3 regions of the Paracoccus sp. SSJ genome follow, and region 3 is predicted to be linked to each of the others. Evidence: riboswitches for the same ligand, from Rfam matches in the RefSeq annotation. Region 3 holds a riboswitch; each other region holds the start of a gene.
What was found. Region 3 has a riboswitch for cobalamin ahead of QPR87_RS14595 (TonB-dependent receptor plug domain-containing protein). Riboswitches for the same ligand answer to the same signal wherever they lie in the genome.
Positions count from the first base shown of each region.

Region 1: linked by a shared signal. The riboswitch ahead of QPR87_RS12085 (ribonucleoside triphosphate reductase) and the one ahead of QPR87_RS14595 (TonB-dependent receptor plug domain-containing protein) in region 3 are both predicted to bind cobalamin.
Region 2: linked by a shared signal. The riboswitch ahead of QPR87_RS13590 (DUF1636 family protein) and the one ahead of QPR87_RS14595 (TonB-dependent receptor plug domain-containing protein) in region 3 are both predicted to bind cobalamin.

Region 1 is NZ_JASSPE010000009.1:119,972-125,653, reverse strand. It holds partial or broken gene QPR87_RS12100 (hypothetical protein) at 1-206, shown strand, start outside; gene QPR87_RS12095 (anaerobic ribonucleoside-triphosphate reductase activating protein) at 375-1,001, opposite strand; gene nrdD (anaerobic ribonucleoside-triphosphate reductase) at 994-1,176, opposite strand; gene QPR87_RS12085 (ribonucleoside triphosphate reductase) at 1,191-2,936, opposite strand; cobalamin riboswitch at 3,137-3,349, opposite strand; gene QPR87_RS12080 (TonB-dependent receptor) at 3,596-5,674, opposite strand.
Region 2 is NZ_JASSPE010000011.1:78,935-84,616, reverse strand. It holds gene QPR87_RS13610 (hypothetical protein) at 1-432, shown strand, start outside; gene bluB (5,6-dimethylbenzimidazole synthase) at 432-1,055, shown strand; gene QPR87_RS13600 (DUF1801 domain-containing protein) at 1,059-1,475, opposite strand; gene cobO (cob(I)yrinic acid a,c-diamide adenosyltransferase) at 1,480-2,091, opposite strand; cobalamin riboswitch at 2,129-2,329, shown strand; gene QPR87_RS13590 (DUF1636 family protein) at 2,407-2,760, shown strand; gene cobW (cobalamin biosynthesis protein CobW) at 2,764-3,798, shown strand; gene cobN (cobaltochelatase subunit CobN) at 3,802-5,682, shown strand, end outside.
Region 3 is NZ_JASSPE010000013.1:3,801-9,482, forward strand. It holds gene QPR87_RS14595 (TonB-dependent receptor plug domain-containing protein) at 1-1,870, opposite strand, end outside; cobalamin riboswitch at 2,006-2,220, opposite strand; gene QPR87_RS14600 (SLC13 family permease) at 2,367-4,142, shown strand; gene QPR87_RS14605 (aminotransferase-like domain-containing protein) at 4,164-5,384, opposite strand; gene QPR87_RS14610 (bile acid:sodium symporter family protein) at 5,502-5,682, shown strand, end outside.

The DNA.
Region 1 (5,682 bases), on a different contig from region 3:
CCGTGGCGCTGTGGCACAAGATCACCACCGTCGAAGACCCGGAATGGACGCGGCGCTATCACGCCCGCGACCCGCGCGAAAAGGCGTTCGGCGGCCGCGTCGCGGTCACGCTCAGGGACGGCCGGGTGATCGAGGACGAACTGGCGCTGGCCGACGCCCATCCCGACGGCACCCGCCCCTTCGTGCGGGAAAACTATGTCCAGAAGTTCCTGACCCTGTCGGACGGCATCATCGCCACCGCCGAGCAGCACCGCTTCCTCGACGCGGTGCCCGCAGCGTGCTGCCCGCGCAGGGCGCAAGCGCTTACCGCTCCGCCGGTCCATCCGCCAGCAGCTTCGCGGCGATATGCCGGCCGCGCGGAAGGGGCCGGACCTTCAGTCCCGCAGGTGAACGGGTCGGCTCCGCCGCACGCCGGTGTGGCGGCAGGTCTGCAAGACATGGTCGGCGACACCCAGCGCCGCCAGTTCCGCGCCCATCTGCGCCAGTGCCGCCTCGTCGATCAGTTCGGGATCGACCGTCGTGCGCACCTGATGGGCCGTGCCGCTGGCCAGCAGCAGCCGCAGGCTTTCCCTGGCCCTGTCGCCGCTGCCGGCCGCGCCCGTCACCCGCCGATAGCCGGAAAACGGCGCCTTCACGTCGAAGCCGACCCAGTCGCAAAGCGGCAGCACCGCCGCAAGCCGGGCCGGGTAAGGGCCGGCCGTATGCAGGCCGGTCCTGAACCCCAGGTCCCGGACCGCCCGCATCGCCTGGGGCAGGCCGCGCTGAAGCGTCGGTTCCCCGCCCGAGAACACCACGCCGTCGAGCAGGCTGCGCCGTCCCGCCAGAAAGCCCAGGATCTCTTGCCAATCCAGCGCCCCCTCGGCCTCGGGCGGGATGAGATGCGGGTTGTGGCAATAGGGGCAGTCCCAGGGACAGCCCTGCAGGAAAAGGGTGGCGACCAGCTCGCCCGGCCAGTCGCAGCTGGAGAGGCGCTGCAGGCCGCCGATGCGGATCTCAGCCAAGATCGGCCTGCCGCTCGCTGAAATACAGCCGCTCGCGGAATTCGCCCTTCTTGCCGCGGTTGAACGAGGATACCGGGCGGTGATAGCCCATCACCCGCGTCCAGATCTCGCAGGGCTGGCGTTCCTCATCCGCCAGCAGGATCTCTTCCGGTCCGGTTTTCCGGTCGTCGAACATGGTCTTTTCCTTTCTCAATGCGCGGCCGATTGCCGCTTTTTCGCGATAAGCTCTTCGTCGCAGCGCGGGCAGAACGCGTGTTCGCCCGCGATATGGCCATGCCTGGGGCAGACCGAGAATGTCGGCGTGACGGTGATGTAGGGCAGGCCGAAGTTCTCCAGTGCCCGGCGCACCAGCTTGCGGCAGGCCTCGGCCGAGGACAGCTGCGTGCCCATGTAGAGATGCAAGACCGTGCCGCCGGTGTATTTGCGCTGCAGCGCCTCTTGCCGTTCCAGCGCCTCGAACGGGTCGTCGGTAAAGCCGACCGGAAGCTGGCTCGAGTTTGTGTAGTAAGGCTCGTGTTCGGTGCCGGCCTGGAGAATGCCGGGGAAACGCTTGCGGTCCTCCTTGGCGAAGCGATAGGTGGTGCCCTCTGCCGGCGTCGCCTCCAAGTTATAGAGATGTCCGGTCTGTTCCTGGAAGGCGGTGATGCGCGCCCGCAGATGGTCGAGCAGCCGCAGCGCGAAGCCATGGCCCCAGCTCGTGGTGATGTCATGTGCATCGTCGGTGAAGTTGCGGATCATCTCGTTGATGCCGTTCACGCCCAGGGTCGAAAAATGGTTGCGCAGCGTGCCCAGGTAGCGCCGGCTATAGGGAAACAGCCCGTCGTCCATCAGCCGCTGGATCACCCGGCGCTTGATCTCCAGGCTGTCGCGGCCCAGGTCGAGCAATTCGTCCAGGCGACGCCGGAGCCCGGCCTCGTTGCCCTTGTGCAGATGGCCCAGCCGCGCGCAGTTGACGGTGACGACGCCCAGCGAGCCGGTCTGCTCGGCGCTGCCGAACAGGCCGTTGCCGCGTTTCAGCAGCTCGGTCAGGTCCAGTTGCAGCCGGCAGCACATGGACCGCACCATGTTCGGCTTGAGGTCCGAGTTCAGGAAGTTCTGGAAATAGGGCAGGCCGTATTTCGCCGTCATCGCGAACAGCAGCTTGGCGTTCTCGCTGTCCCAGGGAAAGTCCGGCGTGATGTTGTAGGTCGGGATCGGAAAGGTGAAGACCCGGCCCTTTTCGTCGCCGCGCGTCATCACCTCGATATAGGCGCGGTTGATCATGTCCATCTCGGCCTGCAAGGCGCCATAGGTGAAATTCATTGGCTGACCGCCGATCACGGGCACCTGGTCGCGCAGATCCTCGGGGCAGACCCAGTCGAAGGTCAGGTTGGTGAACGGGGTCTGCGTGCCCCAGCGCGAGGGGACGTTGAGGTTGAAGATCAGCTCCTGCATGGCCTGCCGCACCTCGGCATAGCCCAAGCCATCCTTGCGGATGAAGGGGGCCATATAGGTGTCGAAGGAACTGAAGGCCTGCGCGCCGGCCCATTCGTTTTGCAGCGTTCCCAGGAAGTTCACGATCTGGCCGATGGCGCTGGACAGGCGTTTCGGCGGCCCGGCCTCGACCTTGCCGGGGACGCCGTTGAAGCCCTCGGTCAGCAAGGTGCGCAGCGACCAGCCGGCGCAATAGCCGGCCAGCATGTCGAGGTCGTGGATATGCAGGTCGCCCCGGCGGTGCGCCTCGCCCATGGCAAGCGGATAGACATGCGACAGCCAGTAGTTGGCCACCACCTTGCCCGAGACGTTCAGGATCAGCCCGCCGAGCGAATAGTCCTGGTTGGCGTTGGCATTCACCCGCCAATCGGCACGGTTCAAGTATTCGTTGACCGACGAGGCGACATCGACGGCGACATCCCTTGCCGGCGCGGCGGGCGGGGGCGTAAGCGGCGCCGGCATCAACGCGCCCTCCCTTGCCTGCGGCTTGCTGCCGCCCTTGCGGTGCTGCGGACGGCGACGCCGGCCTCGGCAGGTCTGGTGGTGAAGAATGGCCGCATCTGTTCCCCGTGCTGCTGTGGGCGGGGCAGGCCAGGACGCATGGAGCCCTGCGGCGACAAGGCCGCATTGCCAGGCGCACCGCCGGGACACCCCGCCCGTGGTTCATCGTCATCGTCACGGCAGGTCTCCTGGCTCGCAGGTCGCGGCCCTTGCCGGCCTTCCCAATGCCGTGCGGCACCAGTGGCGTGATCCGGCGCAGGCTCGCTGCTTACAGTTGCGGGGGCAGCGCCGGCCTTGCTCCGAAAGGCGCACCGGCTTCCCTCTTCGCTTTCGGGCCGGATCGACCCGAAAGAACCGTGATGCCTACATATAGGGATTAAGGCGCCGTATCCGTCAAGATGTTGTATTGACCTGCGACACTTTGTCCAAGAGAGGAAGTCAGACCGCTCACAACAACGGGTGCAGCGGACCTGAAGCAGGCCGATACGGTTTTGTACATGCAAATTTTCTGCTCGTGGTAGAGCGTCGTACAATTCGGAACCGGCCAGTCCAGGCCCGATGGATCAGCAGGCTCTTAGAGAAGATGAATGCCCCGATCCTTGTCGGGGCATTCGTTCGCATCAGAAGGTCATCTTCAGGCCGATACCCAGCTCGCGTGGCTCGACCACGGTGGCCTCGAAGCCGCCGATCGAGCGGCTGGCCCGCAGATAGGTCACCGAGCGGTCGTCGAACAGGTTGTTGACATAGGCGAAGGCCTGCAGGTTCTCGCGCGGTTGCCAAGTCAGCCGGGCATTGGCCACGGTATAGGAATCGACCCAGGTGTCGCGGTCCTCGTTGTCGTCGGAATAATAGCCGTCGGTATGGCGCAGCTGGCCGCTGAGCCGCCATTCCGGGGTGATGTCCCAATCGGCCGCCAGCGAAAGCGTATAGTCCGGGGACCGGCCGAAGCGATGGCCCTGGTAATCCGCCGCCGCGCTGGTGAAGCGGCTGATCTCGGTATGCAACAGGCCCAGCCCCGCCTTGACCCGCAGATTGTCGCGCAGCAGATAGTCCATCCCCAGTTCCAGGCCATAGGACTTGGCGCGCTCGGCATTGACGGTGATCGAACTGCCGATGTTCTCGGGCAGGCTGGTCACGACATAGCGCTGCGCATCATGGAGCTGGGTGTAGAACAGGTTGCCGGTCAGTTCCAGCCGGTCGTCCAGCAACCGGGTGCGGCCGAAGATCTCGTAGTTCCACGAGGTCTCGGCATCGAAGGGCACGTATTCCCCGCTGGTCAGGTTCAGCGTCACCCCGCCCGGGTTGTAGCCCTTGCTGATCATGGCGCCGATGCGGGTCGACTCGTCCAGGTCATAGGCCAGCGCGATCCTGGGCAGCCAGGCGTCGAAGCTTTCGTCGTAATCCAGCACGTTCGGGGTAAAGCTCGACACGCCGCGCCGGGTGATGTCGTCGCGCTGATAGCGCAGCCCGCCGGTCAGGCTCCAGCGGTCGGCAAGGCGCCAGGTGGTTTCGGCGAATATCCCCAGGCTGTCCTTGCGGTCGTCATAGGTGGTGGTGCCGCGGTAATCCAGAAGCTCGTCCGAATCGGTGCGCGAGACGAACAGTCCCGCTACGCCGCTGATCCGGTCCTCGGGCGTCCCGAAGGTTACGCGCGTCTCGTTCGAGGTCACGTCCTGATCCAGGATCGCTGTGCCCGCGCTGACCGGCTCGGTCGAGCGTTTGACCCAGATGTCGGAATATTGCAGCTGGTTGAACAACGTCCAGCCATTGCCGAATTCATAGCTGACATCAAGGATGGTGGTGTTCGTGCGCAGCCGCCAGCTGGGATTCGAGGCGGTGGCGCTTTCCAGATCCTCATAGGGCTCGGTCGCGGCTTCCCAGTTCGGCCGGTTGGTCAGGCTGTGCGAGAAGGTCAGCTTGCCCTCGAGCCCCGGGATCTCCTGCGGCTGCCACAGCAGCTTGGCGCGGATGGTGCGGGATTCATGGTCCTGGTCGGTCGAGCCCACCGCGAAGTCGGGGTTGGTATAGTCGATGTAATTGTCGCGCGCCCAGTAGTCGACGGCGATGCGCCCGGCCAGATCCTCGGACAAGGGCCCCGAGGCCATCAGGCTGGCGCGGCGGCGGCTGTGGCTGCCATATTCCAGCTGCGCGGCGCCCTCGGGCTGGAAAGTCGGATCCTTGGTCTTGACGATGATCGCCCCGGCGATCGAGTTCGCGCCCTGGGTCGCGGTCTGCGGGCCGCGAAAGACCTCGATCGACTCGACGTCCCAAAGCGCCTGGCTGCCCCAGACGATCTCGTTGTAGCCCAGATAATGCCCGTCCAGATTGAAGGCCAGCCGCGGGGCCGTGCCGCCGAAGAAGGCCACCGCGCCGGAATTCGGACCCTCGCTGTCCTGCCCGCGAATGGTGGGGGCGCCGCCTTGGCCGCCCGAGGCGACATAGGTCACGTTGGCGATGCCCGTCGCCGCATCGGCGATGCTGTCCTGCCCGCCGCTCTCCTCAAGGTCGCGCGTGGTCAGGACGGCCACCGAAGAGGCGGTATCCTTGATGCTGCGCGCCTGCTTTTCGCCGGTCAGGACGATTTCGTCCAGCCGCAGCGTCTCGGCCATGCCCTGATTGTCCTGAGCCAGCGCGGGGGCCGTGGCCAATGCCAGCATGGCGACCGTGCCAAGCAGCACCGGGATTTTATGTCCATTCATCTCCAAAC
Region 2 (5,682 bases), on a different contig from region 3:
CATGGCGCGCATGGCCATGGCGTGCAGGCCGCGGCGCATGACCACGGCCCTCCCATCGACCTGCCCGCCGGCAGCGCCACCGCCTCGGCCCGGCTGGAGCCCGACAGCACCGCAGGCTGGAACCTGTTCGTCGAAGCGCAGGGCTTCTGCTTTGCCCCCGAACATGCCGGGCTGGCCGATCGCAGCGGCGAGGGCCATGCGCATCTCTATCGCAACGGCACAAAGATCGCCCGGCTTTACGGCCCGGCCCATCACCTCGACATGCTCGTGCCCGGCGACCGGCTGCGGGTCGAATTGAACTCGAACGACCACCGCCCGCTGACCGTCGCCGGCCATCCGCTCGCCGTCGAGCTGACCGTGCCCGACCGCCCCATCGGCATCCGCGCCGGGGCCGAGGGCCTGCCCGACAGCGCCATCTGCGCGGCGCCGTAATGGAGTTCGGCGCTGAGGACCGGGCCGCACTGGAGCGCATCCTGCGATGGCGCCGCGACGTGCGGCATTTCCGCGACGACCCGATCCCCGAGCCGCTGCTGGACGAATTGCACGCGGCGATGGAACTGTCGCCCTCGGTCGGCAATGCCCGGCCCTGGCAGGTGATCCGGGTCGAAAGTCCGGCCCTGCGGGCCAAGATCCGCGCCGATTTCCTGCGCTGCAATGCCCAGGCCGCAGGCCGCTACCAGGGCCGGCAGCGGCAGGAATACGATGCGCTGAAGCTCGCCGGCCTGGACCATGCACCTGTCTGGCTGGCCGTCTTTACCCAGATCGACCCGTCCGAGGGCCACGGCCTGGGCCGCGCCACCATGCCGCAGACCCTGCGGCAGTCGACGGCCATGGCGATCCATGCGCTGTGGCTGGCGGCGCGGGTGCGCAACCTGGGCCTTGGCATGGTCTCGATCCTCGACCCCGCGCGGATCACGGCGCTGCTGCAAGCGCCGCAGGACTGGGAATTCTCGGCACTCATCTGCCTCGGCTGGCCCGAGTTCGCCGACGACACGCCGCTGCTGCACCGCACCGGCTGGCAGGAAAACATCGCGCGGGACTGGCAGCGGCGCTGAGCGCTACATCTTCTCGCCCGGCAGGCGGCTGGCCTGCCTGACCCAGTCGGCGAATTGTTTCTCGTCGAACGGTCCCTCGGGGATATGCAGGTAGCGCACCTCCGGCTGCTTCGAGGCGACCCGCGGCATCGGTTCAAGCTGCGTGCCGCGAAAGAAGCCGACCTTGATGTATTTCGTCATGCAATGGAAGCTGAGGAACCAGTGCCCCTCCTCGACCCCGTAAAGGGGCGAGTTCCATTTCACCGCCTTCTTCACCCCCGGCACGGCGCGGGTGATGATCTCGTCCAGTTTCCGGCCGATCCCCTGCTTCCAGCCCGGCATGGCGGCGATATAGGCGCGGACCGGCGCCTCGCCATAGCCCTTGGGGATCTGCGGATTGCCGCCCGAAAGCAGCTTCGGCTTGTCCTGCGATTTCTCCATGCTCCTAGAACTCCACGCCCGGCTGGGCCTTGATCCCGTCGCGGAACGGGTGCTTGACCTGCTCCATCTCGGTCACAAGATCGGCCAGCGCGATAAGTTCCGGCTTGGCGTTGCGCCCGGTCAGCACGACATGGGTCATCGGCGGCTTTTCGTCGCGCAGGAAGGCCAGCACCTCGTCCAGGTCCAGGTAGTCATAGCGCAGTGCGATGTTGATCTCGTCCAGCAGCACCATGCGGATCGAGGGATCGCGGATCAGCTCCTTGGCCTTTTCCCAGCCGGCGCGGGCGGCGGCGATGTCGCGCTCGCGATCCTGGGTTTCCCATGTAAAGCCCTCGCCCATGGCATGAAACTGGCACAACTCGCCGAAATGCGTGGTCAGCAACCGCCGCTCGCCGGTATCCCACGCGCCCTTGATGAACTGGACCACCGCGCAGGGCATGCCATGGGCGATGCAGCGCAGGATCATGCCGAAGCCCGACGAGGACTTGCCCTTGCCCTTGCCGGTATGGACGATGACCAGGCCCTTTTCGCCCTGCTTTTCCTGCATCATCCTGTCGCGGGCGGCCTTGATCCGGGCCATCTTCTCGGCGTGGCGGGTGTTGTCGTCGGCCTGCATCGGGCACTCCTTCGCTTGACAAGTCGGGACCGGGCGCGCACAGACATGGGGCGCTGGTTCCTGTCCTATGACAGGCTAAGAGGGAATGCGACAGGCAACCGCCTGAAAGCAGCCGCCCCCGCGACCGTGACCGGAAAGGTCGCCCCTCTGCCACTGGCGAAAGCCGGGAAGGCGGGGCGGCCGTGGGCCCAGGCCCGAATCCGCAAGCCGGGAGACCTGCCGGTGCAGAAGAATTGACCGGCGGACGGGGTGTTCCCGCTGGGGCTTGGGGCATTTGCGCCCCTGCGCCCTGCCGCCATAACGGATGAAGGGCGCATGACAGTCACGCTGCATGTCTGCATCACCTGCCGCGCCGGCCAGCCCGTCCCCGAGGGCGAGCCCGTGCCCGGCGCGCGGCTGCACGACGCACTGACCGCCGAAGGCCCACCCGAGGGCGTGCGCATCGTCCCGGTCGAATGCCTGTCCGCCTGCGCCAACGGCGCCGCCATCGCGCTGTCGGCGCCGGGCCGCTGGACCTATGTCTATGGCCGGATGGAGGCCGGGGACGCCCCCGAGATCCTGGCCGGCGCCGCGGCTTACGCCCAGGCCCCCGACGGCATCGTGCCCTGGCGCGAGCGCGTCACGATTTTCCGCAAGCGCAGCCTCGCGCGCATTCCCCCGATTGGATGAGAGATGAGCGACCTGACCAAGACCCCCGTGACCGTCATCACCGGCTTTCTCGGCGCCGGCAAGACCACGCTGATCCGTCACCTGATGTCGCAGCCGCAGGGCAAGCGGCTGGCGGTGCTGGTCAATGAATTCGGGACCATGGGCGTCGATGGCGAGATCCTGAAATCCTGCGCCGACGAGAACTGCCCGGCCGAGAACATCATGGAGCTGTCGAACGGCTGCATCTGCTGCACCGTCGCCGACGATTTCATCCCGACGCTGGAGCGGCTGATGGCGATGCCCGTCAAGCCCGATCACATCCTGATCGAGACCTCGGGCCTTGCGCTGCCCAAGCCGCTGCTGAAGGCCTTCGACTGGCCGGCGATCCGCTCGCGCATCACCGTTGACGGGGTGATCGCGCTGGCCGATGCCGAGGCCGTGGCCGCCGGCCGCTTCGCCCCCGACGAGGCCGCCGTCGAGGCGCAGCGCGCAACTGATCCCAGCCTGGACCACGAGACGCCGCTTTCCGAGGTCTTCGAGGACCAGATCGCCTGCGCCGACATCGTGCTGCTGTCCAAGGCCGACCTGGCCGGCGAGAACGGGCTGGCCGCCGCCCGCGCGGTGATCGAGGCCGAGGCCCCGCGCAAGCTGCCGATCCTGCCGCTGACCGATGGGGTGATCGACCCGCGCGTGATCCTGGGCCTGGGTGCGGCGGCCGAGGACGACCTTGCCGCCCGCCCCAGCCATCACGACGGCGCCGACGATCACGAGCATGACGATTTCGACTCGGTGGTGATCGAACTGGCCGAGATCGCCGATCCCAGCGACCTTGCCGCCCGCATCGAGCGGCTGGCGCGCGAGCAGAACATCCTGCGCGTCAAGGGCCATGTCGCCGTCGCCGGCAAGCCCATGCGCCTGTTGGTGCAGGCGGTGGGCGAACGGGTGCGCCATCAATACGACCGGCCCTGGGGCGACGGCCCCCGCGCCTCGCGCCTCGTGGTGATCGCCGAGCATGACGACATCGACGAGGCCGCGATCCGGGCGGTCCTGGCCGCGTAAGCCATGCATGTCGTCTTTCGCGAAAGCCGTGGGCTTGAGGAAACCGAGGTCCCGACCGACCCCGGCCAAAGCCCCGCCGACCTGGTCGTGCTGTCCTATTCGGACAGCGACCTGGGCGCTTTCGCGGCAGGCTGGCACAGGGCTGGCGAGGGCCTGCCCGCGCTGCGGCTGTGCAACCTCTCGGCGCTGCGGCATCCGGTTTCCGTCGATCAATATTGCGAGGCCACGCTTTCCGGCGCCCGCGCCGTGCTGGTCCGGCTGATCGGCGGCGAGCCCTATTGGCCTTACGGCACAGCCAGCCTGCAGGATCTGGCGCGCAGGCGGGGCATCGCACTGGCCTTCCTGCCGGCGGACGGTCGGCCCGATCCGACGCTGGACCGTTTCTCGACCTTGCCGGTGCCGGTGCTGCGCCGGCTGGCGGCGCTTTGCGACGAAGGCGGCGCGGTCGCGGCGCAGATGGCACTGGCGGAACTGGCGCAGGCGGCAGGACTGCCCGCCGCCCCGGTCCATGGCGAGGCCGCGATCCCGCAATGGGGTTTCTACGATCCCGACGCAGGCGTGACCGCAGGCCCCACGCCGGGCGAGGCCCCGGTGCTGGTCAGCTTCTATCGCAGCTACCTGACCGCGGCCGACCTTGCGCCGGTGGATGCGATGATCCGGGCCCTGCGCGGGGCGGGCTTTGCCGCGACCGGGGTGTTCGCGCCCTCGCTCAAGGCACCGGGCTTTGCCGCTTGGCTGGCGCCGCATCTGTCCGGCCTTGCGGCGGTGGTGAACCTGACCGCCTTTTCCGCGCGCGACGATGCGGGCGCCACGCCCTTCGACGGCACGGATTGCCCCGTGTTCCAGGTGGCGCTGTCCACCGCGCCCCGCGCCCTGTGGGCAGCCGAGGACCGGGGGCTTTCCGCCGCCGACCTGGCCATGCATGTCGTGCTGCCCGAGGTCGATGGCCGCATCTTCCTGGGCGCCGTCAGCTTCAAGCAACCGCAGGTCCGCGACCCGGCGCTGGAGTTCTCGCGCCTGATCCACGCCCCGGACATGGGCCGCATCAACGCGGCGGTGGCGCGGATCAAGGCATGGCACCGGCTGCGGCAAGCGTCGCGACGCGCCGTCGTGCTCTCCACCTATCCCGGCAAGGCGCATCAACTGGCCCATGCGGTGGGGCTGGACGCGTTGGCATCATGCGGCGCAATCCTTGGCATCCCGCATGACGACTTGGGCCGCCGACTGACGGTCGAGCGAATCCACTGGCCGCTCTCGGACTACCGCGAGGCGCTGACCCGCCTGCCCCAACGCCTGCAAGACGACCTGCGCGCGGCATGGGGCGAACCGCCGCCCGACGGCTTCCGCTTCGCCGCCATCCGCCACGGCGCCGACCTGATCGCCCTGCAACCCGAACGCGGCGAGGCAAAGACCCGCGCCGACGATTACCACGACCTGACGCGCACCCCGCGCCACGAATATGTCGCGTTCTACCTCTGGCTGCGGACCCAGGCGGACGCCATGATCCACATGGGCGCGCATGGCACGCTGGAATGGCTGCCGGGGAAATCCGTAGCCCTGTCCGGGGAATGCTGGCCCGAGGCGCTGCTGGACGACCTGCCGGTGATCTATCCCTTCATCGTCAACGATCCCGGCGAGGCCGCGCAGGCCAAGCGCCGGCTTTCGGCCGTGACGCTGGGCCACCTGCCGCCGCCGCTCGTGGACTCGGGCGTCCCCGAAAACCTGACGCATCTGGAACGGCTGCTGGACGAATATTCCACCGCCGACGGGCTGGACCCCCGTCGCCGCGACCGGCTGATCCTCGCCATCCGCGACGAGGCCCGCGCCGCCGGGGTCGAGGCCGATCTTGGCCTGCCCCCCGACGCGGCACCGGCCGAGGCGATC
Region 3 (5,682 bases):
CCTGGCCGTAATAGCCCCAGGCCTCGGAATAATCCCGGTCGAACAGGTTCACCACGCGGCCGGTCAGGCGCAGGTTTTCGGTCAGGTCGTATTGCGCGGCCAGGTTCACCGTCACGAAATCGGGCAGTTCGGTGGTGGGCGGGGTCCAGCTTCTGAACCATTCCTCGTCGTAATTGCCCGCGACATAGCGCAGATCGGCCGTGGCCGAGCCGCGACCCCCGGCAAAATCGCCCGTGGCGCGCAGCCCAAGCTGGTGGCGCGGCTGGCGCGGGATGGGATCGTCGTCTTCCGTGCGGGCGTCGGTATAGGTATAGGTCGCGCCCAGCCGCAGCCAATCGGTGGCTTCATAGTGCAGATCGGCCTCGAACCCCTTGCGCGTGCTGGTGCCGGCGATGTTTTGCGAGGTGGTGCCGGCCCCGACGATCATGTCCTCGACCTTGCTGGTGAACAGGGTCGCCCCCAGCGCAGCCCGTCCCGCTGCGAAACTCCAGTCGGCGCCGATTTCATAGCTGCGGCTGGTTTCCGGCGTCAGGTCCGGGTTGCCGCTATAGCTGCCCGGCGCATAGCCATAAAGCTCGAACATGGTGGGATTGACGATGGCCTTGCCGGCGGCCGCGCGCAGGCGCAGGTCGCGATCGGGCAATTGCCATGCGCCAGCGATGTTCCAGGTGGTCGCGTTGCGGAAATCGTCGTTGAAATCGCGCCGCAGGCCGGCCTGGATGCCGATCCCGTTGTCGAACTGGCCCTGATATTCCAGCGCGAGCGATCTGGTGTCGCGCTCATACCGGCCGCCCGGTGCATAGGAGCTCTCATAGATCTCGCGCTTCTTCTGCACCGCGAAATTGAGCTTTTGCGCGGAATTGCGGGCATTGCCGCCGTCCAGCGCCCATGTGCCGGTATACCTGAAATCCCGCAGCCGCGAGGCGTCGTCGTAATCCGGCACGCTGTCGTTGAAATGGTCCGTGGCCTGGTTGGAGCCCGAGACGGCGAAGCGGTTCAGCAGCCTGCCCCCCAGCGCCTCGGCCTCGATCCAGAGCGAGCCATAGGTTTCGTTGCGGTCGGCGGTGTGCGGTGTGTCGATCACATGGTCGTCGGGGGAATCCACCGGGTCGATCGCCCGGTCGTAGCCGTATTCCTGCCAGGTCCGGCGCAGGGTGAAGCCGGCGGTCACGGCCTCGGCGATGTCGTAGGAGCCACCGAGGGTCAGCGTCTCGCGGTTGTTGAACTCGGTATCGCCGCCGGGCGTGCGCGAGGCGTCCTCGCCATCGGTGCGGCGTGTCGCCGCCGAGAAGCTGATCTGGCCGCGCTCGCCCATGGCGCGGAGATGGGCGCTGGCGGCGCGGGTGCCCAGCCCGCCGATCTCGATCCCGCCGCCATAGCTCAGCCCCGGGACAGAGGCGCGGCGGGTGGTGATCGCGATCACCCCGGCGGCGGCATTGGCGCCGTAGATGGTCGATTGCGGGCCGCGCAGCACCTCGATGCGCTCGACATCCTCGGTCAGAAGACCGCTGAAGACATAGTCTCCGTTGCCGGGAGAGTTGGCCTCGACCCCGTCGATCAGCACCAGCACATGATTGGCTTCGCCCCCGCGGATGCGGACCTTGGTCAGGGTCTCGCCGGTCGAGGTCACGGCAAGCCCGGGCAGGTCGCGCAGCGCGTCCTGGACGGTGACGAAGCCGCGCTGCCGCAAATCCTCGGCGGTCAGGATGCTGTAGGCCCGGCCATAGGCGCTTTCGGCGACGGGCGACAGCCCGCCCGACAGGACCACCGGGTCAAGCATGACGGGGGCCTGGCCTTCCTGCCCCGTTGCGGCGGCGGGCAGGAGCAGGGCGGTGGCGGCCAGCAGGGAAGCCGGGGTTCTGAACAACATTCCAAAGCCTTTCCAGCGCGGGATCCGGCCCGCGATTTGCAGAACTGTCCTGCGGAAAGGCCAAGGGCAGCCCGGCCGCGGGATGGCGACTGTCACCTCTGCGGAAGGCCGCTTTCCAGACGCGCCCCGCGCCGGAAATGGGTGATCGCTGCGGCAGGTCTCCTGGCTGGCGGATCATCGCTTGGGCCGGCCTTCCCGGGGATCTTCCCAGTGGCGCCTTCGGCCTTCGCTCACCGCCTACAGTTGCGGGGGCAGCCCCGGCCTTGCCCGTCCGCATCGCGGCGATGGGCGCGCCGGTGTTCCCTTTTCATCCGGCAGATCGCGCCGGAACCGTAGCGGCCCCGCATTGCCGCAGCGGGGCGCCGGCTGTCAAGCGCCATCCTTGGCACCGGACGCGACATTCTGTCCGGCGGGGGCCGGCGGGCGGCGGAACCTGCCCCGCGGCCGCCGCATTGGGTCCAGGCATCCGTGCGCGAAAGGGAGGGCGGACAAACCGATGGCCATGCCGCAGATCCTGGCCGTGCTGATCCTTTGCGCGATGATGGCGATGTTCGTCTGGGGGCGGCTGCGCTACGACGTGGTGGCGATGATCGCGCTGCTCGCCTCGCTGGTGGCGGGCACGGTCAAGCCGGACGAGGCGTTTCGCGGCTTCAGCGACGATATCGTCATCATCGTCGGCAGTGCGCTGGTGGTCAGCGCCGGCATCTCGCGCTCGGGCGTGATCGAGGCGGTGATGCGCCGCGTGCTCCTGCGGTTGCGCAGGCTGCGCTGGCAGCTTCTGGTGCTGGTCGGCTCGGTCACCTTCCTGTCGGCGCTGGTCAAGAACATCGGCGCGCTGGCCATGCTGATGCCGGCGGCGCTGAAGATGGCGCGGCGTTCGAGGCATTCGCCCTCGGTCTATCTGATGCCGATGGCCTTCGGCTCGCTCTTGGGCGGGCTGATCACGCTGGTCGGCACCTCGCCCAACATCATCGTCTCGCGGGTGCGCGAGCAGATGACGGGCGAGCCCTTCACCATGTTCGACTATGCCCCGGTCGGCATCGGCCTGTCGCTGGTCGGGCTGGTCTTCCTGCAATTCGCCCATCGCCTGCTGCCCAGGGACCGCCGCGCCACCGCGTCGTTGAGCGAGGCGGTGAACATCAGCGACTATCACACCGAGGCCACCGTGCCCGAGGGCGCCGGCATCGTCGGCATGACGGTGGGCGATTATCTGGGCGCCGTCGACGGCGAGGTGGCCGTCACCGGCCTCATCCGGGGCGGCGCGCGCCGTGCCGTGACGCTGCCCGACACGGTGATCGAGACGGGCGACACGCTGCTTTTACGCGGCGAGCCGAATGCGCTGGAGCGCGCGGTGACCAAGCTGGGAATGGAGCTGACCCGGCAGGATGCGGCGGCCGAAGAGGGACTGCCCGCCGACAAGATCGGCGTCATCGAGGCGGTGATCGCGCCCGCCTCGCTGCTGGTGGGGCAAAGCGTGGGGCGGATCGCGCTGTTCGACCAGCACGGCGTGAACCTGATCGCCATCTCGCGTGCCGGCCATCGCATGACGCAGCGGCTCAGCCAGACGGTACTGGCGGCGGGCGACGTGCTGCTGGTGCAGGGGCCGATCGAGCTTTTGCCCGAGCGGATGCGGGTGCTGGGCCTCTTGCCGCTGGCCGAGCGCGACATCCGGCTGGGCGGGGTGCGCAAGCAATTGCTGCCGGTGCTGATCCTGGCGGTGGCCATGGCGGCGACGGCGGCGGGGCTGGTGCCGGTCGCCATCGCCTTTTTCGCCGCCGCCGTGCTGATGATCCTGACCGGCGCGATCAGTGCCGAAGAGGCTTATGAGGCCATCGAATGGCCTATCCTGATCATGCTGGGCGCGCTGATCCCGGTCAGCGAGGCGCTGCAAAAGACCGGCGTGACCGACCTGTTGGGTGCCTGGCTGTCGCAGGCGGCGATGGGCCTGCCGGTCTGGGGGGCGCTGACGCTGATCCTGGTCGCGGCCATGGCGGTCACGCCGTTCCTGAACAATGCCGCGACGGTGCTGGTCATGGCGCCGATCGCGGCGACTTTCGCCAGCCAGCTCGGCTATCGGCCCGATGCCTTCCTGATGGCGGTGGCGGTCGGTGCCGGCTGCGATTTCCTGACCCCCATCGGGCACCAGTGCAACACGCTGGTCATGGGGCCGGGCGGCTATCGCTTCGGCGACTACGCCCGGCTGGGCGCGCCGCTGTCGGCGCTGGTCGTGCTGACCGGCGTGCCGCTGATCCTGCTGGTCTGGCCGGTGTGACAGGCCAAAAGACGGGCCGGTTCAACCGACCTCGGCCAGCGCGGCGCGGATGGCGCGGGCCAGGCGGCGGCAGCCCTCCTCCAGCCGCTCGGGCGGGTTCAGGGTAAAGTTGATCCGCAGCGAACGACGGTCCAGCCCCTCGGGGTCGAAGACGCTGGAGGGCGAAATGCAGACCCCCTGCGCCATCGCATGATGCAGCAGCCGGTCGGTGTCCAGCCGCGGATCGCGCGCCGTGGCCCAGACGAACATGCCGCCGACCGGCACCTGCCAGTCCAGATCCGCGGACAGGTGCTGTCGCATCGCGGCGCAAAGCGCGTCGCGCCGGGCGCGATAGATCGACAGCACCTCGGGGCGGATGCGGTCGGTCATGCCCGCCTGCAGCGCCCGCAGCGCCAGCATCTGCGACAGCCCGCTGGAACACATGTCCGAGCCCTGCTTGGCGGTGGCCAGCGCCGCGATCATCTGGGGCGCGGCGATCACCCAGCCGATGCGCAGCCCCGGCGCCAGTTCCTTGGAGAGCGAGCCCATATAGACCACCGGCCCGTCATAGGGGCCGGGCCGCTCGGCCGCCGACAGATCGAGCAGCCGGGGCAGGGGCTCGCCTTCATAGTAAAGCGCGCCGTATGGGTCGTCCTCGATCAGCCAGGTGCCGGTGGCATGGGCGGCGGCGACCAGCGCCTGCCGCTCGGGCAGGGCCACCAGCCGGCCGCTGGGGTTCGAGAAATTCGGCACCGTATAGGCGAATTGCGCCCCGGCCAGCGCGGCGTGGGGGTCGAAATCGTTCGCGTCGATCCGCATGGCGCGATAGCGCGGCGCATGCGGCATCCAGGCGTCCAGCGCGCCCAGATAGGCCGGGCTTTGCGCCGCGACCAGCCCGCCCGGCTGCAACAGCACCTTGCCCATCAGTTCCAGCGCCTGCATGCCGCCGGTGGTGATCAGCACGTTCTCGCGCGACAGCCGCAGCGCGCCGGCAGAGAAGCGCGCGGCGATCAGGTCGCGCAGCGCCGGCAGGCCGGGGATCGGGCCATAGCCCAGCGTCTCGTCCGGGTGGTTGCGGATCGCCTCGGCGGCCAGCCCGGCCAGTTCCTCGACCGGCCAGACCGAGGGTTCGGGCAGGCCCCCGGCAAGGTTGACCAGATCGGGCACCTGCCCCGCCGCCAGAAAGACCGAGGTCACGTCGTTGCTGCGGGACAGCCAGGGGGCAAAAGCGGGGCGCATGGTCGGAACGGTTGCATCGGACATGACCCCGCTGTGACCGTTTTTCGCCAACAGGGCAAGCCTGATGGCGCCGTGGCGCCCCCGGCTTGTGCCCGGCGCCGATGTATATCAGACAGGGGCGAAGGCACGACGGGGAAGACCATGCAGGCATTGAAACGGATCGGCATCGACACCTACATGCTGCTGCTGATCGGCATGGTGCTGCTGGGGCTGCTGCTGCCCGCCCGCGGCATGGCGGCCGAGATCCTGCGCGGCGCGACCTTCTGGGCGGTGACGCTGCTGTTCTTTCTCTACGGTGCCAAGCTGGACCCGGCCTCGGTCC